DNA from 3 places in the Paenarthrobacter nitroguajacolicus genome. Region 2 is predicted to be linked to each of the others. Evidence: riboswitches for the same ligand, from Rfam matches in the RefSeq annotation. Region 2 holds a riboswitch; each other region holds the start of a gene.

Region 1 (7,379 bases), 1.4 Mb from region 2:
CGAATGACCGCGCGGCAGGAGGCGGTGACCAGGTGGCCATGGAGTTTGCACCTGCACATCGTGCCCGGCGCATCCGGGAATTGCTGGAACTGGCTCCCGGGCCTTTGTCCGTAGACAATATGCAAGCCATCCACACGGACACGCTACTGGGTCCGTGGCCGTTGTTCCGTTCGATGCTCTCCGGCCTGGACGTCCAGGATCTCTCCAAGGAGGCGAAGGATTTGCGGGTCCTCCTGTTGGACTGGGATGGCCTCATGGAAGCCGGCAGCCATCGCACCGCCGTTTTCGCTGCGTGGCGTGGTGCGCTGGTCCAGCGCCTGGCGCGGCATTCCGTGCTTGCGCCCTTGAATGAGCCCACAGGCTACTCACCATTGTTCGGGCCGTGGTTGTCAGTGGCGTCGCGCGTCGGTTTTGCCCTTGAGACCCTACTGGTCCGTGGCTCCGAGCTCGGCATCAGCGTCGGAGTGGAAGCTGCCGCGGCGCTCGAAGACGCCGCGTTGGAGGAATCCATGCTGAATGGTGCTGCCTGGGGCGACCGGCACAAGCTCCTGCCGGTGCATGTCCTCCCTGGCCCGCTCGCAACGTCGGCACCCACTGCCGACCTCAGTGGAGATACCGGGTGTGTACTGTGCACCGAGAGCCTCCCCGGCGTCGATGACCGTAGCTTCCGCGGGCCCGTGGCCCGCTACGTGTGGGACCTGGCCGATCGGCAGAACAGCCGCTGGATCGTGCCATTCGGCGCCTCCGGCGTGCCCGGTCACATGCACTTCGCCGACCAACTCCCGCTCTGGACAGCCGGGGAACTCACCCCGGTGGTCACTGACTGGTCGCTTCTGACCAACGACACGCCCTGACTCATTCCTGTTCCCGCATCAGTCCCGACATCAGCCCGACCCACGGCCCGAAGGAAACCATGACCACCACCACCCAGGACTTTTCCGTCCGCACCACCGTCTACTCCGAAGACCTGGAAGGCTGGGGTGCGCTCCGCATTGTTCCGTTAGTACCCATCGAGGACATCGACCTCATCTTCGAATGGGTGACCCAGCCCCGGGCAAAGTTCTGGGGAATGACGGAGAACTCCCGCGAAGAAGTCCTGGGGATCTACGAGTTCCTTGACTCCCTGGAAACCCACCACGCGTTCCTGGCCATCCTGGACGGGGAGCCTTTGGCCCTCTTCCAGACGTACGAGCCGCTGCACGATCCCGTCGGCGAGGCCTACCCCGCCCGCGAGGAAGACATCGGCATGCACCTGCTGCTGGCCCCGGCTACTCGGCCCATTCCGCATTTCACCCCGCGGCTGGGCACGTCCTTGATCAAGTACATGTTCTCCCTGCCGGGCAAGGACCGGATTGTGGTGGAGCCGGACTCCCGCAATGCCAAGGCCCTTCGTCGTCTGGAAGCGACGTGCTTCGAGCTGGGACCCATCATTCAGTTGGCGGAGAAGGAGGCCCAGCTAGGGTTCCTGACGCGGGCGGGCTTTGATGAGATCCAGGAGCAGCGGGCCCGCTAGCGCCAGACGAAACTCCAGGTTTCCGCACCCACAGCCGCCAGCACTGCACCGGCTGCGATGACCAATCCGCCAAGGACCACCCACACGTCCAGCAGTGAGTACGTGGATTCGCGTGCCCACGTCCGTGGCCCGCCGCCGAAGCCGCGCGCTTCCATGGTCACGGCCAGTCGGGATGCCCGACGAACCGCCTGAACCAACAGACCGAAACTCTGGCCGAGCGTGGCCTTCAACCGCTGGAAGGGGCTGCCTTGGGAACCGACTCCGCGGGCGCGGCGGGCCATTCCTATGGTTTGCCATTCCTCCGCCATGAGCCCTACAAGCCTCATCGCAGCTAACGATCCGAGGACAAAGCGGTGCGGCAGCTTGGCCTTCTGCGCCAGCGCATCTGCCAGGTCGGTGGGGTCGGTGCAGGTCATCAGCAGGATCGCCGGCAACGCGATCGCCAAACCGCGCAGCATGAAACCGAGCCCCAGCTCCAGGGAACCTTCGCTGATGGACCAGAGTCCGACGTCGAGCAGTACAGCGCCGCTGTCCGCCGCCACTATTGCAGTGCTCCAGCCGCCGATCGCTGCCGCAATGATCAGGGGCCAGGCCCGCTGCCACAAAAGCCTGATGGTGAGGCCGGCAAGCGGGAAGAGAGCCAGTTCCGCAAGGAGCGCCGTCGACGCAGAGACCCAGTCGATGGACAAGGCCAGCACCAGGGAAATCAGGAAGACCGACACGAACTTCGCCAAAGGGTTGGCGCGAGTCAGCAGGGCGTGGTTGCCGCGGATGTTCAGTGCATCCCTCACGCTTCACCCGCTTCCTGATGCGTTGCTCTGCCTTGCGGTATCGGGCCGAGCCGTAGTTCGGTTCCGCCGAGTACAGCACTGAATTCCTGATCGTGGGTTACGGAGACCACCGCGGTTCCGGCGTCCAGCAACTCGGAAAGGAACGACGCCAGCTCGGCCCAGGTATTCGCGTCCTGGCCAAACGTTGGCTCGTCCAGAACAAGGACTTTGGGGTGCGCGGCCAGCACCGTGGCCACCGAGAGCCGGCGCTTTTCCCCGCCGGATAACGTATACGGATTGGCGTCGACGAGATGGGTGAGCCGCAACCGTTCCAGCAACTCGTCCACGCGCTCCTGGCCGTGGCCCAGATGCTTCGGACCAAACATCAACTCATCCAGGACCTTGCCCGTGACGAACTGATGTTCCGGCTCCTGGAACACCGTCCCGATGCGGGAAATCAGCTGGTCTGCTTTCCACTTGAACGGATCAATGCCCGCACGCTCGGAAAGTTCGACGGCGGCACTCACTTTGCCGTCCACGGGCGCCAAAAGACCTGCCAATGTGAGCGCGAACGTGGACTTTCCGGCACCATTGGGACCCGTAATGGTCAGGGCTTGGCCTGCCCGGACCTGCGCACTGATGTCCGTTTGCACGGGAACGGGCGGGATGGTTTTGAAACCTTTGCGCCGTGGCTTTAGTCGGGAAACAGCAAGGTCCTGGGCTGCGAGGAGAAGCTGCGCGGCGTCCGGTTCTTTATGGCGGGTGCGGGTTGCCGGAACGTACCCCGGCACCCAGACGCCAGCCGACATCAGCAGGGTGCGGGCCTCGGAAAGGACCTGGTCGGGAGGGCCGTCCAAGAGGACGCCGCCGGCAGCATTCCCGGTCCCTGCGGCCGTGCTGGACCCTGGCTGCAGGACCACAATCCTGTCCACCAGGTCTTTCCACACGGACACGCGGTGTTCCACCACAACCAGCGTGGCGCCGGTCTTGTCCAGGCATCGCCCAACAGCATCACGGACCTCCAGCACCCCTGCAGGATCCAGGTTGGCCGTTGGTTCGTCCAACAGGATCAGCCCGGGCCGCATCGCCAAAATGCCCGCAAGCGCAAGGCGCTGCTTCTGACCGCCGGAGAGCGCCGCCGTCGGGTGATCCAACGCCAGACCTCCGCCGGCGGCGGTACGCAACCCGACGTCGTCGAGCGCTTCATGGACACGGGACCAAATCTCGTCCCGCGGCACGGCAAGGTTCTCCGCACCGAAGGCAACGTCGTCGCCGACCCTCGACAAAACCACCTGCGTCTCGGGGTCCTGCTGCATCAGTCCCGCGCGTCCTCGCTGCTCGCGGGGCGCGGCGCCATCGATCAGCAGGGAGCCGGTCTCATCCGAGTCGTCTTCCTCATCCCCCAGCACCCCGGCGAGGGCATGCAGGAGCGTGGATTTGCCGGCACCCGAAGGTCCAAGCAGCAGTACGCGCTCCCCGGGTTCGATCCGAAGGTCGAGGCCCTGAATGGCAGCTTGGGCACGGCCGGCATGCCGCCAACCCCAGCCCTCGGCTGAGATGGCGGCAGGCCTCACCGTGCCGCTTTGCGTGGCCGACATCAGCTGAAGACGGGCTCCGAAGCGGCCTTGCGCGAGGCGAAGGAACTCAGCACGCCGGTCTTGGCCAGGCCGCGTGTCGCCACCCATGAGAGTGCGCCCGCGATGATTGCGCCGGAAATTGAGGTGAAGGTGATGTAGGCCAGCTTGTCGACGGCTTCATAGGCGATGTTCCAACCCCACGGGAGGAAGGAGTCGTTCAGGCCGCAGAAGAGGCCCGCGCCCGCACCGGCGAGGAGGGCAGTGGGCAGGTTGAACTTCTTGTACCGGAAGGCGGCAAAGATGAGTTCCGCGCCCAGGCCCTGCAGAACGCCGGAGATGAGCACGGTGGTGCCGTACTGCGAACCCATGATGAGCTCACCGGTGGCGGCAACAGTTTCGCAGAACAGGGCTGCACCCGGCTTGCGGATAATGAGCATGCCCAGGACCGCGGGGATCATCCAGCCGCCGGCAATCAGGCCGGTGAGAGGCGGATACGTCGCGTTCATGGGGATGGATACCAGTGCGGCGCCTTGGGACCATGCCCAGAAGATCACGCCGCCCGCGATGGCGATCAAGGCCGCCACAACGATGTCTACAACACGCCAGTTATAACTGGTCTTCTTCACGTTTACCGTGGTCATTTTCTGCCTCCTGAGGTTACAGGAGGGGAAAGTGCTCCCCGGAATCCGGCTGGCCTGCGCCGCCCGGATCCGGACACTCTGAGAAGCTCGACTCCCTTGCGCCGGTACTAACCGGATCAGGTTCGAGGGTCTGCGGCTGTCCGCACTCTCAGCGCCCTCGCGTCTCCTGCATCTCTGCAGAGTCCGACGGCGGCGCTCCCCTGTCGTTATCAAATCTGCCCTGATGGGCTGGTTCAGTTTACACCTGAGTCTGTGGCGGGTGTTGGTCTGTTGCCGGCAGGCGGTCACAATCGGCAGTGGTGGTGCGTTCCAGGGCTTCCGGGGGTGCGTTGCGAGGGCTTCCGGAGGTGCGTTGCGAGGGCTTCCGGGGGTGCGTTGCGAGGCCCACTCAGCACGCTTACCCCACACCATTCCCTGCACACCAGGCCCCACAACAAGACGGGGGTGCGTTGCGAGGCCCGCTCTGCACCCATCCCCCACACCATTCCCTGCACACCGGGCCCCACAACAAGACGGGGGTGCGTTGCGAGGCCCACTCTGCACCCTTCCCCCACACCATTCCCTGCACACCGGGCCCCACAACGAGACCTGAGAGAATGAACCAGCAGAATCCACCGCGGCAAAGGGGCACCTTCATGACTGACCTTCCCCAGCAAGACCTCCCCCTTCCCACAGAAGTGCCCCAGCCGCGCCTGGCCGCGAGCGTCATCCTCCTCCGTGACTCCCCGGGCGGACTCGAAGCCTTTGTCCAGCACAGGGTGAGCACCATGGACTTCGCCGCCGGCATGGTGGTCTTCCCCGGTGGACGGGTGGATGCCGCGGACGAGTCCGGCTGGGACTACCCCTCGGACCTGCTTCAACGCCACGCGGCGGACTGGCAGCAGAGCTCCATCTGCAGTGGCGCGGGCGAAGCCACGAAGAACGCCGGAACGGTGCTTTCCGCCGCAATCCGTGAAGTCAAGGAGGAAGCCGGGCTCAGCATCGACGCCTCTGACCTCCGCCCGTGGGCCAACTGGATCACACCGACAGACATGCCCAAGCGATTCGACACCTACTTTTATGTTGCCAAGCCCTCCCCGGGGGCCGAACCGCGGCACCAGACCACGGAGGCCTGGCAATCACTGTGGATGCCGGTAGCGGACATTCTTGCGGCGGAGGCCGCGGGCACCCTGAAACTGATGCCGCCCACGTATTACCTGCTCAAACAAATCGCCGGGTTCGCCACCGTGGATGCTCTTTGGTCGGCCGAACACGATGTTGTTCCGGTTCTGGCACCTGTCGGCTCCATGGCTGCGTTCCTCAAGGAGCGGGAAAACCGCCGCTAGCGCTTGGAACGAGCTGGAGCCGGTTAGGCTGGGAGCATGAACCTCTTCTTCAAGCTGATCGGCGCCGGAGTAAGTCTCGGAGCAGGCTTCGTAGGTACCAAACTTGTCAACAAAGGGTGGGAAAAGGCCACGGGCAACAAACCACCCTTGGGCAACGACGACATGGAATCGAGTCTTCGCTCGGCCCTGACTTTCGCGCTGATTTCAGCCTTCGTCAGCACACTCATCCAGGTCCTGGCGAGCAGGGGCACGCAGCGCGCCATTGCACGCTTCGCCAAGACCCACGACATCGTCTAGGCAACCGCACCACTACACAACGCCGGGATCACCCATGAGGGTAGTCCCGGCGTTCGTTGTTTCCGCTGCTGCTAGCGCTGGTTCCCGGGCTCTTGCCCCGCGGCCGCCCGCTGCACAACCGCTTCAAGTTCATCCTTGGTGAGCATTTCGCGATGCCCGTGCTTGGTGCGGTAGGCGGAGCGGCCCACCATGTGAGCGGAAACCGGGGCCGTCAGGAGCTGGAAAATCCACGCCACCAGAAGGACTGGCCATACCCACCAGGTCCGCATCTGGAGGCCGATCGCAGCCAGCATGAGGAACAGACCCAAAACCTGCGGCTTGGTGGCCGCGTGCATGCGGCTCATGAGGTCCGGAAATCTCAACAAGCCAATAGCAGCGCCGAGGGACATCAGTGCGCCCACCACCAGGAACAGTGCAGTGACGGCGTCGATCACAAAATCCAAGCCGGTGGCATCAGGATTCATTGCTCTGCTCCCTCCGTTCGGCTACGAACCGGGCCACGGTCACCGAGCCAATGAACCCGATCACCGCGAGGGCCACCAGCAGCATCAAGTTGTTCAGGTGCTTGTTCATTGCCATGTCGATTGCCAGGGCGGCACCCAGGATCGCCAGCAAGACATCCGATGCCAGAACCCTATCCAGCAAGGACGGACCGATAGCGATCCGGACAATTGCCCCTGCCGCGGCGAGGCTAAGGATCACAGCCGTTGCCACGAGAACGAATTCCTTCATAGCGTTGCCCCTTCCATTCCCGGGCGCTGTTCTGCATTGAGGGCTGCGACTTCTTCGCGCGTGCCCATGATGCGGATCAATCTCGCCTCAATGACTTGGGTTTCCTCGCGGATCTTGTCGATGTCCGCTTCCTCATAAATGTTGAGCGCGTGCAAGTACAGCGTGGACGTTGAGCGGTCCACTTCCACCACCAGTGAACCCGGGATCAGCGAGATCACGTGCCCGGTAGCTGTCACCATCAGGTCTGAATGGCTCCGCAACGGAACGGCGACGACGGCGCTACGCACCGTGGGTCCTTTGGCTACAGCCAGGTACAGAACCAGGAAGCTCGCTGCCACCACTTTGCCGAGGAACATCAGGGCGAAGGGAATAGCGCGCAGAATGTTGAACCTGCCACTGAGCTCCACGGGCGGGAGGTAGAACAGTTTGGCCACCAGCACGGCGATCAGGGCACCAAACAACAGGTTGCCCGGGCTGAAGTCCCGCCAGAGCGCGCCCCAGACGATGACCAACCAGACGAGGAG
Region 2 (7,379 bases):
CAGACTTCGATCCCTCATCGCTCAACCTCCCCAAGGGCTTCGACAAGTTCCTGGGCAAGTAGTCCGTGGCTGACATCCCAACCGCGTCGCAGTTGGGATGTCAGAGCCGTGGAATAGGCTGAACCAATGCATAAGCAGCGCGTAGTCTTCGTCCATGGCCTGGGAAGTTTCGGTGCTGCGGCATGGCCGAAGCAGCATGGCATGGCCCTTGCTTATGATGCACTCTTCCTTCGGCGGCACGGCTTTGACGCTATGGCCGAACCGGTGGAATCCAACGTGGCGGCGGACGTCGCAATACTGATCAATGCGTTGGTCGATTCCGGCGGCGGTCACATCGTTGCCCATGAACAAGGTGCAATATCCGCCATGCTGGCAGCCGTCGAGCGCCCGGACTTGGTGCACTCACTTTGCTTGGTAGAGCCGTCCTGTTTGTCCCTGACCGCTGAGCTTCCGGCGACTGCTTCCTATCGGGCCCTCATGGAGCCGCTGTTCGACGTGCGAAACCAGCTCAACGACGCCGATTACCAGCGTGAGTTTTACCGGCGTGCTTTCTCCGCCGAGACCGGCGGACTGGACACTCCGGAGGCGCGGCGGTCAGCACACAGGCTCCGGCTCCAAGCACCGCCATGGGAAGCTCCGCTTCACATTGTGCCGGGCGTTCCCACGCTGGTTCTCACTGGCGGTTGGGAGCCCTTGTACGAGGAAATCGCCGGCTATCTCCAGGAGACCGGCGCCCTCCGCCGCGTCGCAGCGGGTGGACACCGGCCCCAGGATTCAGTTGATGGCGATCAGGCAATCCGCTCATTCATCGCGGACGTCGGACGAGCCATGTCAGCTCAGGCTTCCTGAACTGCTTCCGTTTAAGTTCGTTGGGACCTGAAGTTCCGGCAGGTAGACCTTTCCGCCGGAGGCCAGGAACTCCTCGCTCTTTTCCCGCATCCCGCTGTACATCCCGGCGATTGCGGCCTGCGACTCTGCCGAACCATACTCGTCACGGATGTCCTGGCTGATGCGCATCGAACAGAACTTGGGGCCGCACATGGAGCAGAAATGCGCGGTCTTCGCTGGTTCGGCGGGCAGGGTCTCGTCATGGAAGGATTCTGCCGTGACCGGGTCAAGGGACAAAGCGAACTGGTCCCTCCAGCGGAACTCGAACCGTGCCTTGGAAAGAGCATCATCACGCTCATGGGCCCCCGGATGTCCTTTGGCGAGGTCAGCTGCGTGAGCCGCGATCTTATACGTGATGACCCCCGTCTTGACGTCGTCCTTGTTGGGGAGCCCCAGATGCTCCTTGGGGGTCACGTAGCAGAGCATCGCCGTGCCGTAGCGGGCAATCTCCGTGGCGCCGATTGCTGACGTGATGTGGTCATAGCCGGGGGCGATATCGGTAACCAACGGCCCCAACGTGTAGAACGGCGCACCCTTGCAGAGTTCCTGCTGACGCTCCACATTTTCCCGCACCAGATGGAAGGGAATGTGCCCGGGTCCCTCCACCATGACCTGCACGTCGAATTCCCACGCCCGCTGCGTCAGCTCCGCGAGCGTATCAAGCTCGGCGAACTGCGCGGCGTCGTTGGCGTCGGCGATGGAACCCGGGCGGAGACCGTCACCCAGGGAGAACGCGACATCGTATTTGGCGAAGATTTCGCACAACTCGTCAAAGTGCGTGTAGAGAAAGTTCTCCTGGTGGTGTGCCAGGCACCATCCGGCCATAATCGATCCGCCGCGGGAAACGATGCCCGTGACGCGGTTGGCGGTCAAGGGCACGTACCTCAGCAGGACGCCAGCGTGAATGGTCATGTAGTCCACACCCTGCTCGCATTGCTCGATCACCGTATCGCGGAAGATCTCCCACGTCAGCTGGTTGGCCTCCCCGTTTACCTTCTCAAGTGCCTGGTAAATAGGCACTGTTCCGATCGGAACGGGCGAGTTGCGGATGATCCACTCGCGAGTGGTGTGGATGTCATCTCCGGTGGAGAGGTCCATCACCGTGTCAGCGCCCCACTGGGCTGCCCACTGCAGTTTGTCCACTTCCTCTGCAATGGAGCTGGTGACTGCCGAGTTGCCGATGTTGGCGTTGATCTTGACCAAGAATGCCTTGCCAATGATCATCGGCTCGGATTCAGGGTGGTTGATGTTGTTCGGAATAATCGCCCTTCCCGCGGCGACTTCGCTGCGGACCAGCTCAACGTCACAGTTCTCCCGCAACGCAACGAACTGCATCTCCGGAGTCACGACGCCTTGTTTCGCGTAGTGCATTTGCGTGACGGTCTTACCCGCGACGGCGCGGCGCGGCACCGGTTGCGCACCCTTCCACTCCGCTGACGCGGCTCCACGCCGAACCGCGGACTTACCGTCGTCGAGCAGGTTCCTTTCCCGCCCCGAATAAGCCTCCGTGTCTCCGCGGGATTCGATCCATGGTGCACGGAAAGGCTCCAGGCCCACCACGGGATCGCTTCCGGGGCCCGCTGTTCGGTATACCTGCAGAGGTTTGTTTGCTTGCCCATTGGGAGAAGGCTCCAAGGCGATCTCCGTGACGGGGACCCGTATGCCGTTACCTGGGTCTTCCAGCCAAGCCAACGAATGGGACTTCAGGGATTGCGTTACAGTTTCCGCCGTATTTTGGACAGTATTCGTCTGGTTTTGGGCAGGGCTGTGCTGTGTTTCTGTGGTGCTCAAGGGAATACTCACTTCCTTCGCCGGCATTACCCGGACAGGTTCAACGGTCGCAGACTGCGTCAGTCCGATCTCAGCCCCTGCAGGGGCCCCCGTGTGGTCGTAGACGAAGCTACCACAGCTCCCGACGGGCTCCCAGTCACATGCAGGCACCAGGCTCCAACACGCCGCCCCCGCTACGCTTTTGCCATGGCCAACATCATCGAATTCAGCGGACCTGCGCTCGTATCGGCAGTCGAAGAGCGCCATGGGCTGTGGTCCGTAGACGGCATACTGACGTTTGAGCGTCCCGGTGCGACGCCGGACAGGATATTGGATGGCTGGGTCCTGCCAGGTTTGGTTGATGCCCACTGTCACATCGGACTCGGCCTTGGAGGAGCGGTGAATGAACAGGCAACGCTCGCCCAGGCCCAAGCAGACCTCGACGCCGGAACGCTGCTGATCCGCGATTGCGGATCGCCCGCCGACACCCGCTGGGTGCAGCAACGAACGGACCTGCCGCGACTGATCAGGTCGGGTCGGCATATCGCCCGGAGTCGGCGTTATCTTCGCGGTTTGGGTCATGAAATTGAGCCGCGGGAACTAGTGGAAACGGTCCGAAAGGAAGCCCGTGACGGAGATGGCTGGGTAAAACTTGTGGGCGACTGGATCGATCGCGGCGTTGGAGACCTCGCTGCCTCGTTCCCCGCGAAGACCGTCAAGGAAGCCATTTCCGCGGCCCATGATGAGGGAGCAAGGGTCACCGCGCATTGTTTCGGTGAGGACACCATCGATGACATGCTCGACGCCAATATCGACTGCATAGAGCACGCCACCGGACTCCTTCCGCGGCACCTTCCCCGTTTGGTGGAACAGTCAGTGCCCATCGTCCCCACCCTGGTCAACATCGCTACCTTCCCGGATATCGCAGCCCAGGCAGCGCCGAAGTTTCCGGAGTACGCGGACCACATGATGCGTCTCTGGGAGCGTCGTCGCGAGCGTGTGCTGGAGGCCTTCGAAGCGGGGGTTTCCGTCTATGCCGGTACTGACGCCGGTAGCGTGATCAAACACGGCAGGATTGCGGACGAAATGATGGAACTCCACGACGCCGGCCTTCCGCCGGCGGCGGTCCTGCACGCCGCCGCCTGGGGCGCCCGTGAGTGGCTGGGAGTCGAGGGCATCAGCGAAGGCGCAAGTGCCGACGTCGTGCTGTGCAGTGACGATCCGCGCCGTCATCCGGGTACCATCGCGGCGCTCAAACATGTCGTGCTCAGGGGTAATGTCGTTCGTTAGGAATAAATTGAAGCTTCAAGTAATTTAGATAGGTAAGAAGGTGCCGATGCGCGGCCACCTCAGAACCGGGAGCTTCACATGACCTCATCATTCAGCCAGGATCTTCTGCCTGCCGAACTCACCATGGGCACCGTCATGCTCAAGGTGGGCGACATGAAGGTCATGAGCGACTACTATCAGCGAGCACTTGGCCTGGAAGTCGTGGCTGAGCAGGATGGTGGCCTGTACCTCGGACGCGTAGCCAAGCCCGTTGTCCACCTTGCCCCCGCCGCGGGACTGCAGATTCCCGGGCGGGGAGAGGCCGGTCTGTTCCACACAGCAATCCTGTTCCAGGATCAGCCGTCGCTGGCCGCGACTATTGCTACGGCGGCGGAGTACGAACCTCGTGCTTTCGCAGGCAGCGCCGACCACCTGGTGAGCGAAGCGTTCTACTTCACTGACCCCGAAGGCAACGGAATTGAGCTTTACTACGACAAGCCGCGTGAGCTCTGGCAGTGGGACGGCAGCAACGTTGTGATAGACAATGTGGCCTTGCCCCCGCAGCGCTTCCTCCAGCAGCACCTGAGTGAAGCTGCCGTGACGGGTCAACGCGAGGCCGCTGCCGGGATCGGGCACGTGCACCTGCAGGTGGGTGACGTCGAAACTGCGCAAAAGTTCTATGTGGAGACCCTCGGCTTCGAGCGGACCGCAGGCTGGCATGGCCAGGCGTTGTTCGTTTCCGCCGGCGGCTACCACCATCACATGGCCATGAACGTCTGGAACAGCCGCGGTGCCGGCCCCCGAAAGGACACGCTCGGACTCGGGGAGGTTCTGATCGAAGTGCCCGGAAGTGACGACGTCGCAGCGTTGGCGGATCGTCTGAAGGTTGCAGGAGTGCAGCATCAGCACACCGGGGCTGAGCTTCAGTTCGAGGACCCTTGGCGGAACAAGCTGCGGGTTGCCGTCCGCTAGCAGCTGGCCGCTTCTCCTGCACTAGGCTGGGCAGTGACGGCACGGAGCCATTCGGATTCGCGCCGCCGCCCCGTCAGCACGAAGGAATGAGAGTACTCTCCATGGGCTTTGCCGAAATTTTTGTAGCCACCCACGATGAAGCACTCAAGCGGGCAGCTGCCCTCGAAAAGGGTGCCGATGTAACCGGCCCCGCCGTGAGGATTGAGGGAATCACCGACTTCGAGGTCGAACAGTTGGGCGACCTCGCAGGACAAGCTGTCCACGCCGCCGGAGCTGACTATGAGCTCGCCCTGGTTGATGTCACCAGTGATGCCCTTCTCGGGGTTCCTGAAGCCATGGTGAGGGCGCTGGCCGAACTGCTCACCTATGAAAGCGAAGGCGACGCGAACGTCCTTGATGACGTGGCTGCTGCCTGGGCCGCGCAGGACGATATGCCGTTTGATGCAGCCCGATCGCGCCAGTACGTCCAGCAGTTGGCTGCCCTCGCCACGGACGTCGAAAAGGCGGAACGCTCCGGACTCTTCGTCTGGTCTGAATGATGCATTGACGCGGACCACGCGGCACGTTTTATTCGGGGGAGTGGGCAAGAACACACCGCTCGGCGTGGGCTGAGTCGTATTTGCTCCGGGCATCTGGCACAATAGACAGGTACTCGATCGGTGCGGCCCCTCTCTCCGTGCTCGTATCTTGTCCTTCGAACCGTCAAGTATGGCCCGCCCCACGGGTGCAAAACGTCGGGTTCACCTCGTTTCAGAAACAGGAGTGACCACAAAAGTGGCCGTAAAGATTCGCCTTAAGCGCTTCGGTAAGATGCGCGCACCGTACTACCGCATTGTCGTCATGGATGCCCGCGCCAAGCGCGATGGCCGTGCCATTGAAGAAATCGGCAAGTACCACCCCACCGAAGAGCCGTCGTACATCGAGGTCGCTTCCGAGCGCGCCCAGTACTGGCTTTCCGTTGGCGCCCAGCCCACCGAGCAGGTTGCCGCGATTCTCAAGATCACCGGTGACTGGCAGAAGTTCAAGGGCCTGCCGGGCCAGGAAGGCACCCTGAAGACCAAAGCTCCGAAGGAAGCCTTCGTAGCCCCGGAGAAGGGTTCCGTCATCATTCCGGAAGCCATCACCAAGAAGGCCAAGAAGGACGAAGCCGAAGCTCCGGCCGAGGCTGAAGCAGAGACCACCGAGGCTGAGTAAGTTGCTGGCAGAAGCGCTCGAGCACTTGGTCCGTGGGATCGTTGACAGCCCTGAGGATGTCAAGGTCAGTGCCAAGAACAACCGCCGCGGGGAATCCCTCGAGGTGCGTGTTCACCAGGAGGACCTCGGACGGGTGATCGGCCGTCAGGGACGCACCGCACGCGCATTGCGCACTGTGGTTGCAGCCTTGGCTGGTGGCGAGCAGGTCAGGGTCGACGTCGTCGACACCGACCGTCGCCGGTAACGCGCTCAGCAATACTTGTCTTAGATCCGGCCCCTTCACCGAATATGGTGGAGGGGCCGGATTGCTTTATCCACATTTACCTGTCCGTTGCCGCCCGGTTGCGCGGACACTACAAGAATTCAGAGGAACCCATGCAGCTCCAGGTGGCCCGGATCGGCAAACCCCATGGCATCCGCGGCGAGGTTACGGTGCAGGTACTCACCGATGCCCCCTCCGAGCGCTTCGTCGCCGGAACGGAGTTCGTCGTTGAGCCCGCCTCCGCTGGACCTTTGACCATCCGCAGTGCCAGGTGGAACAAGGACATCCTCCTGCTTGGCTTCGAAGAAATTGCGGACCGCAATGCCGCCGAGGTCATCCGTGGGGCGAAGCTCTTCATCGAAACCGAGGAACTCGACGACGAAGACGATGATGAGGGCTGGTACGAGCACGAGCTCGTTGGCCTGGAGGCCCGGGTAGGTTCTCAAGTGGTGGGCAAGGTTGCCGCCCTCACCACGCTGCCCGTTCAGGATCTGTTGACGGTCAAGGCCGACAACGGCAAGGAAATCCTGGTTCCCTTCGTCGAGGAAATTGTGCCGGAGGTCAACGTCGAGGGTGGGTACATCCTTATCACCCCGCCCACGGGGCTCTTTGAGATCAACGACGAGAACCTCAAGGAGCCCACGGACGACGCCGGGGATGATGCCTGAATGAGGATCGATGTCGTCAGCATATTTCCTGAGTACCTCGCCCCGCTCGAGCTTTCGCTCATCGGCAAGGCCCGCCAGGACGGGTTGTTGGAGCTCAACGTCCACGATCTACGCACCTTCACCACGGACAAGCATCGGACTGTAGATGACACGCCGTATGGTGGCGGCGCTGGAATGGTCATGAAACCGGAGCCATGGGCGCAGGCCCTTGAATCGGTTGCCGCAGCGCGCGAAGGCTCCAAGCCGGTGCTGATTGTCCCTTCGCCGGCAGGGGAGAAGTTCAACCAGGCCTTGGCCTATGAGCTAGCCGAAGAAGAGCAGCTGGTCTTCGCCTGCGGACGCTACGAAGGCATCGA
Region 3 (7,379 bases), 350 kb from region 2:
CTACCAGCCGGGCGCCACATGGATTCCTTGGGTTCTGCCCATTGTGCTCGGGACTGCCGCGGCGGTTGCCGTGGTGCTCTTCCTGGGCCGGACCCGAACGAAACACGACACTGCGGCGCTCACCAAGGCCCTGCGGCTTTAATGCCTTAAGCCCGCGAGATGGCAGTTAACACCAATGGTCAAGCTTGGGATTGGTGTTAACTGCCATCTCGGCTCTTTACGACGCCGGATACCGCTCAGGCTGCGCAGCTGCGCCTACCTTTGCGGCCGCTTCGCTCACAGCGGTGGCAGCGGCAACGTCACGTTTGGTCACTTGGCCGCCCGCATCGTGGGACACGTAGCGGAGAAAAACCCTGTTGTAGCGCCACTCCAGATCCGGATGATGATTTTGGTCCTCGGCGATCTCTCCAACCGCGGCGATGAGCGCTAGCGCGTCCGCCGCCGTCGAGGTTTTATATACACTCACCAGGCCACCCTGGTACTTCCAGTCCGGAAGGTCACCGAGGGCATCATTGATGGCTGCTTCAGTCAGTTGGTCTTCCGTGCCTGCCATGACTGCTCCTTCATCAGAGGAACTCTGCCCGGCCCTCCATCGCCGAGGATGCGAGCGCGTGCTCCCGCCGCGGGATCCGGCCCGCCTGCTTGGCCAGCCTACCGGCGATCACAGCGTGTTTGAAGGCCTCGCCCATCTGCACCGGGTTCTGCGCCCGCGTTACGGCGGTGGCAAGCAGGACGGCGTCGCAGCCCAGTTCCATGGCAAGGGCAGCATCGGAGGCCGTCCCGATCCCTGCATCCAGGACCACGGGTACGGAGGCCCGGGACACGATGAGCTCAATGTTGTGCGGATTCAGGATGCCAAGGCCCGTCCCGATGGGCGATCCCAAGGGCATCACGGCTGTTGCACCCAGGTTCTCGAGCCTGAGCGCGAGTACGGGATCGTCATTGGTGTAAGCGAATACCTTGAAGCCTCGGTTCACCAGCTGCTCCGTTGCATCCACCAGTTCCACGGCGTCTGGAAGGAGCGTGTGTTCGTCCGCGATGACTTCCAGCTTCACCCAATCGGTCTCAAGTGCTTCCCGGGCCAGTTCAGCAGTCATCACGGCGTCCTTGGCCGTGAAACATCCAGCAGTATTGGGCAGCACGCGGATGTCATGGTCCACCAGCAGCTGGAACAGCGAGCCCGTTTCGGCGGGCGAATAGCGACGCATCGCCACTGTGGTGAGCTCCGTCCCTGAAGAGAGGAGCGCTGCTCCCAAGCCGTCGAGGCTCGGCGCGCCTCCGGTACCCATGATGAGGCGGGAACCGAACTCGACGCCGTCGATCACCAGTGCGTCGGTGCGAACGTCAACGTTTGCTGTTGTCATGATTAGCCTCCCTGGACTGCTGTTACGAGTTCGAGTTCGTCTCCGTCGGAGAGCGCTGTCACGGCCCATTGGCTGCGCGGCACCACCTCGGAATTGCGTGCGACGGCGACTCCCAGCTTGCCGCCGTCGGCCGCTTGTCCGCGAGGGTCCAAGGCGCGACCGGTGACGGCGGTGACGAGGGTACTGACGGATGCGTCGTCAGAGACTGCGTGGTCGGTTCCGTTCACTTTGATGTTCATGCTGTTTCCTTGGTGGTGGTTCGGGCTGCTGGTGTAAGTGCTCGGGCAACAGGGGCGTTGCCCGCGAAACGATGGGGCAGGAAGGGGGCCCACCGGGAGTCCGAGGAGCCTTTGAGGAGTTCCCCCACGATCTTGGCGGCCACCGGAGTCAGGAGGACTCCGTGGCGGAAGAATCCTGTGGCAATCACCAGGCCGTCGATGTCGCCGTTGGAAGCACCGACCCGTCCGAGCAGTGGAGCGTTGTCCGGAGTTCCGGGCCGGGCGCGGGCGGTTGCTTCAAGGAGTTCCAGTTCAGCCACTGCAGGGACCAATACTTGGGCGTCCCTCAGCAATTGGTAAACGCCACCCGACGAGACCGCGTTGGAAGAGGCTGACAACCCGTCTTCGCGTTGCGTGGCTCCAATCACCACAGTTCCGTCGTCCCGGGGCACGATGTAAACCGGCACCCCGCGAACCATCCCGCGAATCGTTGATGTGACCAAGGGCCGCAGGTGATCGGGGACGCGAAGCCGGAGGATGTCCCCGTAGACCGGCCTTACGGGAAGCCTGAGGCCTTCAGGAAGACCGGAGAGTTGGGACGCCCCGAGCCCGTTGGCCACCACCGTTTCTCCGGCGTGAACGGTGACTCCTGAGTCCAGCGCCACGCCTGTGACACGCCCGCCTTCCCACAGCAAACCGCGCGCCCTGGAAGCAATGGCGAATCCGTCATCGGCTCCCGACACCCAGGAACTGTCATTGGGCGAATGGGCTGCCAGTCCTGCCAGGAGGCATGCCGCGAGTCTCCTTGGATCGACTTGGTGGTCGGCAGGTATATCGAAAGCACAGGAGATCTGCGGGCTGAGGAGCGGCTCCCGTTGCCTCGCGTCCCGCAGAGCGATAGGTTCGACTTCCAGGCCAGCCGCAAGCTGGACCGACCTTAAGTCTGCGAGCGCCCGGCGGTCGGCTGCGTCGGCACCCACGGCGAGGGTCGGCGTCGTGCGATATCCGTTGTCCTCTGCGCCTTGATGCAGGCCGTCCACGAAGGAGGGCCAGAGCTGGGAAGACTCAAGCATTAACTCAAGAAGGTCTTCTTCCTGGTAATGGAGTTCGCTGACGGGTGCAAGCATGCCTGCCGCTGCGAAGGACGCGCCGGAAGCGGGAGCGGGGTCGATCAGCGCAACTGAACGGCCCAATCGCCGGGCTTCGTGAGCGATGCCGAGGCCGATGACGCCGCCACCAATGACGGCAACGTCTGCCTGGAGGCGGGTACGGCGGGAATCTGCCATTCGTTTCCTTCCCTACGCCGGTACTAGCCGGATCAGGTCAAGCGGTCGGCGCTGAAGCCCTCTCAGCCGGACAGTCATATGACGAATGTCGCGGCTCCCGCAGTACGAGCCCAGTTTAGAGGAACTACTCTGGTTCCCATGACTCAGCCTGACGCTCTTGCCTCCGCCCGTCTTTACCTGTGCACCGATGCCCGTAAGCAGCAGGGCGATTTTGAGGACTTTGTGGACGCCGCTTTCGAAGGCGGCGTGGACATCATCCAACTCCGCGACAAGACGCTGGAAGCTGCCGAGGAACTGGAGATGTTGGCCGTCCTGCGGAGCGTCGCACAACGGCACGGACGGCTTTGGGCGGTCAACGACCGGGCCGATGTTGCCAGCATTTCCGGGGCTCCCGTGTTCCACATCGGGCAAAAGGACCTGCCCCTGACTGCAGCCCGGACCCTCCTGCCGAACGCCACCGGCATAGGCCTCTCCACCCACACAACCGAACAAATCGATGCCGCTGTCGCCACCTCCCAAGGGCCCCTGGGACTGGACTATTTCTGCGTGGGTCCGGTCTGGGCAACACCCACCAAACCAGGTCGCGCTGCTGTCGGTTTGGACCTGGTCACATATGCCGCAGAAGCGGTCAAGCGCTCGGGCGACGGTGTGACCCTCCCCTGGTTCGCCATTGGTGGCATCGATCTCAGCAACGTTGAACAGGTTGTGAAAGCGGGCGCCAGCCGGATCGTGGTGGTCCGCGCCATCACAGCGGCACCGGACCCGACGGCGGCGGCCAAGTCGCTGCTGGAAGCCTTGGATTCCGTCTAGGGAAGCCGGAGGTTCCGTGCGATCCGCGGGCTAGGCGGTCAGGCCGAGGCCAGTCATCCGGCGGGCGTGCTTTTCGGCGAGCTCCGTCGTCAGCCTTTTCGCCGCGGCACGCGCGTCCCCGCCGCTTTTCAGCATCGGCCCCAGCAGGGGGTGTTCCATGCCCACGCGTTGCGCCTGCGTCAGCGCTTCCCCCACCAAGCGGCGGCCCCACAGCGCCAATCGCGAAGCGAGGCGCGGGTCATCTGCCAAGGCCCGCCTGAGCAGGACGCGAAGGACTTCCGTGGCCTGATCGGGTGAAGCAACGCGCTCAACGAAATGCTGCGTTGTCGGGTCGAGGAACATCGAGACAGCCCTATAGAAATCCGATGACACAGTATCGATGACATAGGCCTTCATCACGGATTCGAACCAGTCCCCCGGCTTGGTGCGCTCGTGGAAGTGATCGAAGGAGCGCTGAAACGGCAGCATGGCACGTTCGGGATCCAGACCCATCTCCGACAGGCGGTCGTTGAGGAGGGCGAAGTTTCCGTAGGCCCCCACTGCGATCTTCGCGAGCACGGACCTGTCGTGAAGCGTGGGTGCATAGCGGGAATCCAAGGAGAGCCGCCCGAAGGCGGACAGTTCGCCATACGCCATGGCTCCAAGCAACTCCGCTGAGAGTTGCCCGGCATAGGCTGCGGCGTCCGGGGAAGTGCCCATGATCCAAGACTATCGGCCCATTTCGGGCTAACCTGATTTTCGTGTCACATCATCGGATTGCGCCCAACGTCGACGACTCGTCGGACCAGCTCGCCTCGGCCCTCGCCGCCCTAAGGACGGAGCTGGAACTCCCCGGCGAATACCCGGCAGAAGCTGTGGAGGAGGCACGGGAAGCGGTGGAGGCCCTTGAGCTGCCGGCCCAGGACCTGCGGGATATTCCTTTTGTGACCATCGACCCCGCGACGTCCACCGACCTGGACCAGGCTCTGTTCATTGAAAGGGCCGGTGATGGGTACAAGGTCCTCTATGCCATCGCCGATGTGCCTTCCTTCGTGGCTCCCGGCGGCGCGCTTGATACCGAAACGCGTCAACGCGGGCAGACGTTCTACGCCCCTGACGGGCGGATCCCGCTGCATCCGGAGGTCATCAGTGAGAACGCGGGAAGCCTGCTGGCCGACCAGGATTGCAGCGCGTTCGTTTGGGATTTCGACCTGGACGGGAAAGCTGAAATTTTGGCCGTCACCGTTGCCCGTGCGACTGTGCGCAGCAGGGCAAAGCTGAGCTACAAGGGCGCACAACAACAGATCGACGACGGTACTGCCCCGCCGGTTCTCCAGCTACTCAAAGAAGTGGGACTGAAGCGCGTTGAACTGGAACGTCAACGCGGCGGCGCAAGCCTCAACATGCCGGAACAGGAAATAGTCCAGGCGACTGACGGCGGCGGGTACAGAATCGCAGCGGCACCGTCCCTGCCGGTTGAGGATTGGAACGCGCAGATCTCCCTCATGACCGGCATGGCCGCCGCGCAGATGATGCTCGATGGAAAAGTGGGCATCCTGCGCACCATGCCCGCACCTGATGATCGGTCACTGCTCCATTTCAAGCGGCAGACCACTGCCCTCGGCAAACCCTGGGACGGAGAGGTCAGCTACGGCGAATACCTGCGGACCCTGGATGCATCCGATCCCAAACAGCTTGCCATCCTGCATTCGGCCGGAACGTTGTTCCGCGGTGCAGGCTACACGCCCTTTGACGGTGATGTTCCGGCCAATGTGATCCAGGCAGCTATCGGGGCTCCCTATGCCCACACCACAGCACCCTTGCGGCGCCTCATTGATCGCTTTGTCCTGGTGATTTGCGAAGCCCTCAGCAATAACCAGGACATTCCGGCATGGGCGCGGGAAGCCCTCCCGTCGTTACCCGAGATCATGGCATCCTCGGATCAGTTGGCCGGACGCCTCGAGCGGGCGGCTTTGGACACAGTGGAAGCGGCGCTCGTTGCCAACCACATCGGCCAGGAATTCGAGGCTGTTGTCATTTCCGGGTCCAAACCCTCCAACGGAGCCGCCCGTGGAAACGGAAACGGCAACGGACCCTTTGGCGTCGTGCAAATCGCAGAACCCGCTGTCACGGCCCGCTGCGACGGAGAAATGGAGTCCGGAACCAAGGTTCGGGTGCGCCTGCTGAAGGCTGATATCGCCAGCCGGGAGATCCGGTTCCAGTTGCTGCCCTGAAGCCGCTCATCCGGCGATCCGGGCTTTCCGGCCCCCAGAGGATAGACTGGGCTTGTAGTAATGGATGCCCGGTCGTTGATTCAGTTAATTTTTGAACTCAACAAGCCCGCCCCTACGCGATCTTGAGATGTACCAACTGGTCACCAGTGCCAGTACTTAGATAGCCCGCGATCGGCTTCCACTGGACTTGCTTGCGCGCCCGTTCGTGCTCCGGTACGGCTCCGCCGCCGCCGTTGAGCATGCAGCGCCAATGCCCAAATGAATAAGGAAACTCCCTGTGAGTGAATTGCATACCCACGAAGTCCTGACGGACTCCACCGGAACCGAATCAATCGAACCCGAGGAAACGATCATCTCGGATGAGACGCCCCACGAGATCGAAGAGAAGTCGTTCGCTGATTTTAACGTGCGCGCCGACATCGTTGAGTCCTTGGCCGACGTTGGCATCACGCACCCCTTCCCCATCCAGGCCATGACCCTGCCGGTCGCCTTGAGCGGCCACGACATCATCGGCCAGGCCAAGACGGGAACGGGAAAGACGCTTGGGTTCGGCATTCCCGCACTCCAGCGCGTCGCCGGCCGCGACGACGCCGGTTACGAAAAGCTTGCTGTCCCGGGCGCACCCCAGGCCTTGGTGATCGTCCCCACCCGTGAACTCGCGGTGCAGGTTGCCAACGATCTCCAGACCGCGTCGCGCAAGCGCAACGCGCGCATCGCCACCATCTACGGCGGCCGTGCGTACGAGCCGCAGGTTGATGCCCTGCAGAAGGGCGTCGAAATCGTAGTGGGCACGCCCGGCCGGCTGATCGATCTCTACAAGCAGAAGCACCTCAGCCTCAAGAACGTCAAGATGGTCATCCTTGATGAAGCCGATGAAATGCTGGACCTCGGCTTCCTGCCCGACGTCGAAACGCTGATTGCGGGCACCCCCGCCGTTCGGCAGACGCTTCTCTTCTCGGCAACGATGCCCGGCCCCGTCATCGCCATGGCCCGCCGCTACATGACGCAGCCCACCCACATCCGTGCGGCTGACCCGAATGATGAAGGCCTCACCAAGCGCGACATCCGCCAGCTCATCTACCGTGCCCACAGCATGGACAAGACCGAGGTTGTGGCCCGCATCCTGCAGGCCCGCGGACGTGGCCGCACCATCATCTTCACCAAGACCAAGCGCACCGCCGCGAAGGTTGCCGAGGAACTCGTAGACCGCGGCTTCGCAGCTGCAGCCATTCACGGCGACCTTGGCCAGGGCGCCCGCGAGCAGGCGCTCCGCGCTTTCCGCAACAACAAGGTTGACGTCCTGGTGGCCACCGACGTCGCAGCCCGCGGCATCGACGTCGATGACGTCACCCACGTCATCAACTACCAGTGCGTGGAAGACGAAAAGATCTACCTGCACCGCGTTGGCCGTACCGGTCGCGCGGGCAACAAGGGCACGGCCGTCACGTTTGTTGACTGGGACGACATGCCTCGCTGGGGCCTGATCAA

The links. Region 2 has a riboswitch for thiamine pyrophosphate ahead of thiC (phosphomethylpyrimidine synthase ThiC). Riboswitches for the same ligand answer to the same signal wherever they lie in the genome.
Region 1: another riboswitch for thiamine pyrophosphate. It lies ahead of KCX59_RS19680 (ECF transporter S component); the one in region 2 lies ahead of thiC (phosphomethylpyrimidine synthase ThiC).
Region 3: another riboswitch for thiamine pyrophosphate. It lies ahead of thiO (glycine oxidase ThiO); the one in region 2 lies ahead of thiC (phosphomethylpyrimidine synthase ThiC).

The regions. Positions count from the first base shown of each region.
Region 1 is NZ_CP073234.1:4,169,980-4,177,358, forward strand. It holds gene KCX59_RS19660 (penicillin acylase family protein) at 1-854, shown strand, start outside; gene KCX59_RS19665 (GNAT family N-acetyltransferase) at 914-1,513, shown strand; gene KCX59_RS19670 (energy-coupling factor transporter transmembrane component T family protein) at 1,510-2,304, opposite strand; gene KCX59_RS19675 (ABC transporter ATP-binding protein) at 2,301-3,881, opposite strand; gene KCX59_RS19680 (ECF transporter S component) at 3,881-4,501, opposite strand; TPP riboswitch at 4,577-4,713, opposite strand; gene KCX59_RS19685 (NUDIX hydrolase) at 5,137-5,826, shown strand; gene KCX59_RS19690 (DUF4235 domain-containing protein) at 5,863-6,123, shown strand; gene mnhG (monovalent cation/H(+) antiporter subunit G) at 6,195-6,587, opposite strand; gene KCX59_RS19700 (monovalent cation/H+ antiporter complex subunit F) at 6,577-6,855, opposite strand; gene KCX59_RS19705 (Na+/H+ antiporter subunit E) at 6,852-7,379, opposite strand, start outside.
Region 2 is NZ_CP073234.1:2,805,078-2,812,456, reverse strand. It holds gene ffh (signal recognition particle protein) at 1-62, shown strand, start outside; gene KCX59_RS13390 (alpha/beta fold hydrolase) at 127-849, shown strand; gene thiC (phosphomethylpyrimidine synthase ThiC) at 832-2,679, opposite strand; TPP riboswitch at 2,675-2,782, opposite strand; gene KCX59_RS13380 (amidohydrolase family protein) at 2,866-3,948, shown strand; gene KCX59_RS13375 (VOC family protein) at 4,027-4,899, shown strand; gene KCX59_RS13370 (hypothetical protein) at 5,001-5,438, shown strand; gene rpsP (30S ribosomal protein S16) at 5,674-6,093, shown strand; gene KCX59_RS13360 (RNA-binding protein) at 6,095-6,337, shown strand; gene rimM (ribosome maturation factor RimM) at 6,469-7,023, shown strand; gene trmD (tRNA (guanosine(37)-N1)-methyltransferase TrmD) at 7,024-7,379, shown strand, end outside.
Region 3 is NZ_CP073234.1:3,153,000-3,160,378, forward strand. It holds gene KCX59_RS14885 (hypothetical protein) at 1-142, shown strand, start outside; gene KCX59_RS14890 (4a-hydroxytetrahydrobiopterin dehydratase) at 218-553, opposite strand; gene KCX59_RS14895 (thiazole synthase) at 567-1,364, opposite strand; gene thiS (sulfur carrier protein ThiS) at 1,367-1,603, opposite strand; gene thiO (glycine oxidase ThiO) at 1,600-2,868, opposite strand; TPP riboswitch at 2,861-2,979, opposite strand; gene thiE (thiamine phosphate synthase) at 3,007-3,678, shown strand; gene KCX59_RS14915 (ferritin-like fold-containing protein) at 3,709-4,377, opposite strand; gene KCX59_RS14920 (RNB domain-containing ribonuclease) at 4,419-5,891, shown strand; gene KCX59_RS14925 (DEAD/DEAH box helicase) at 6,169-7,379, shown strand, end outside.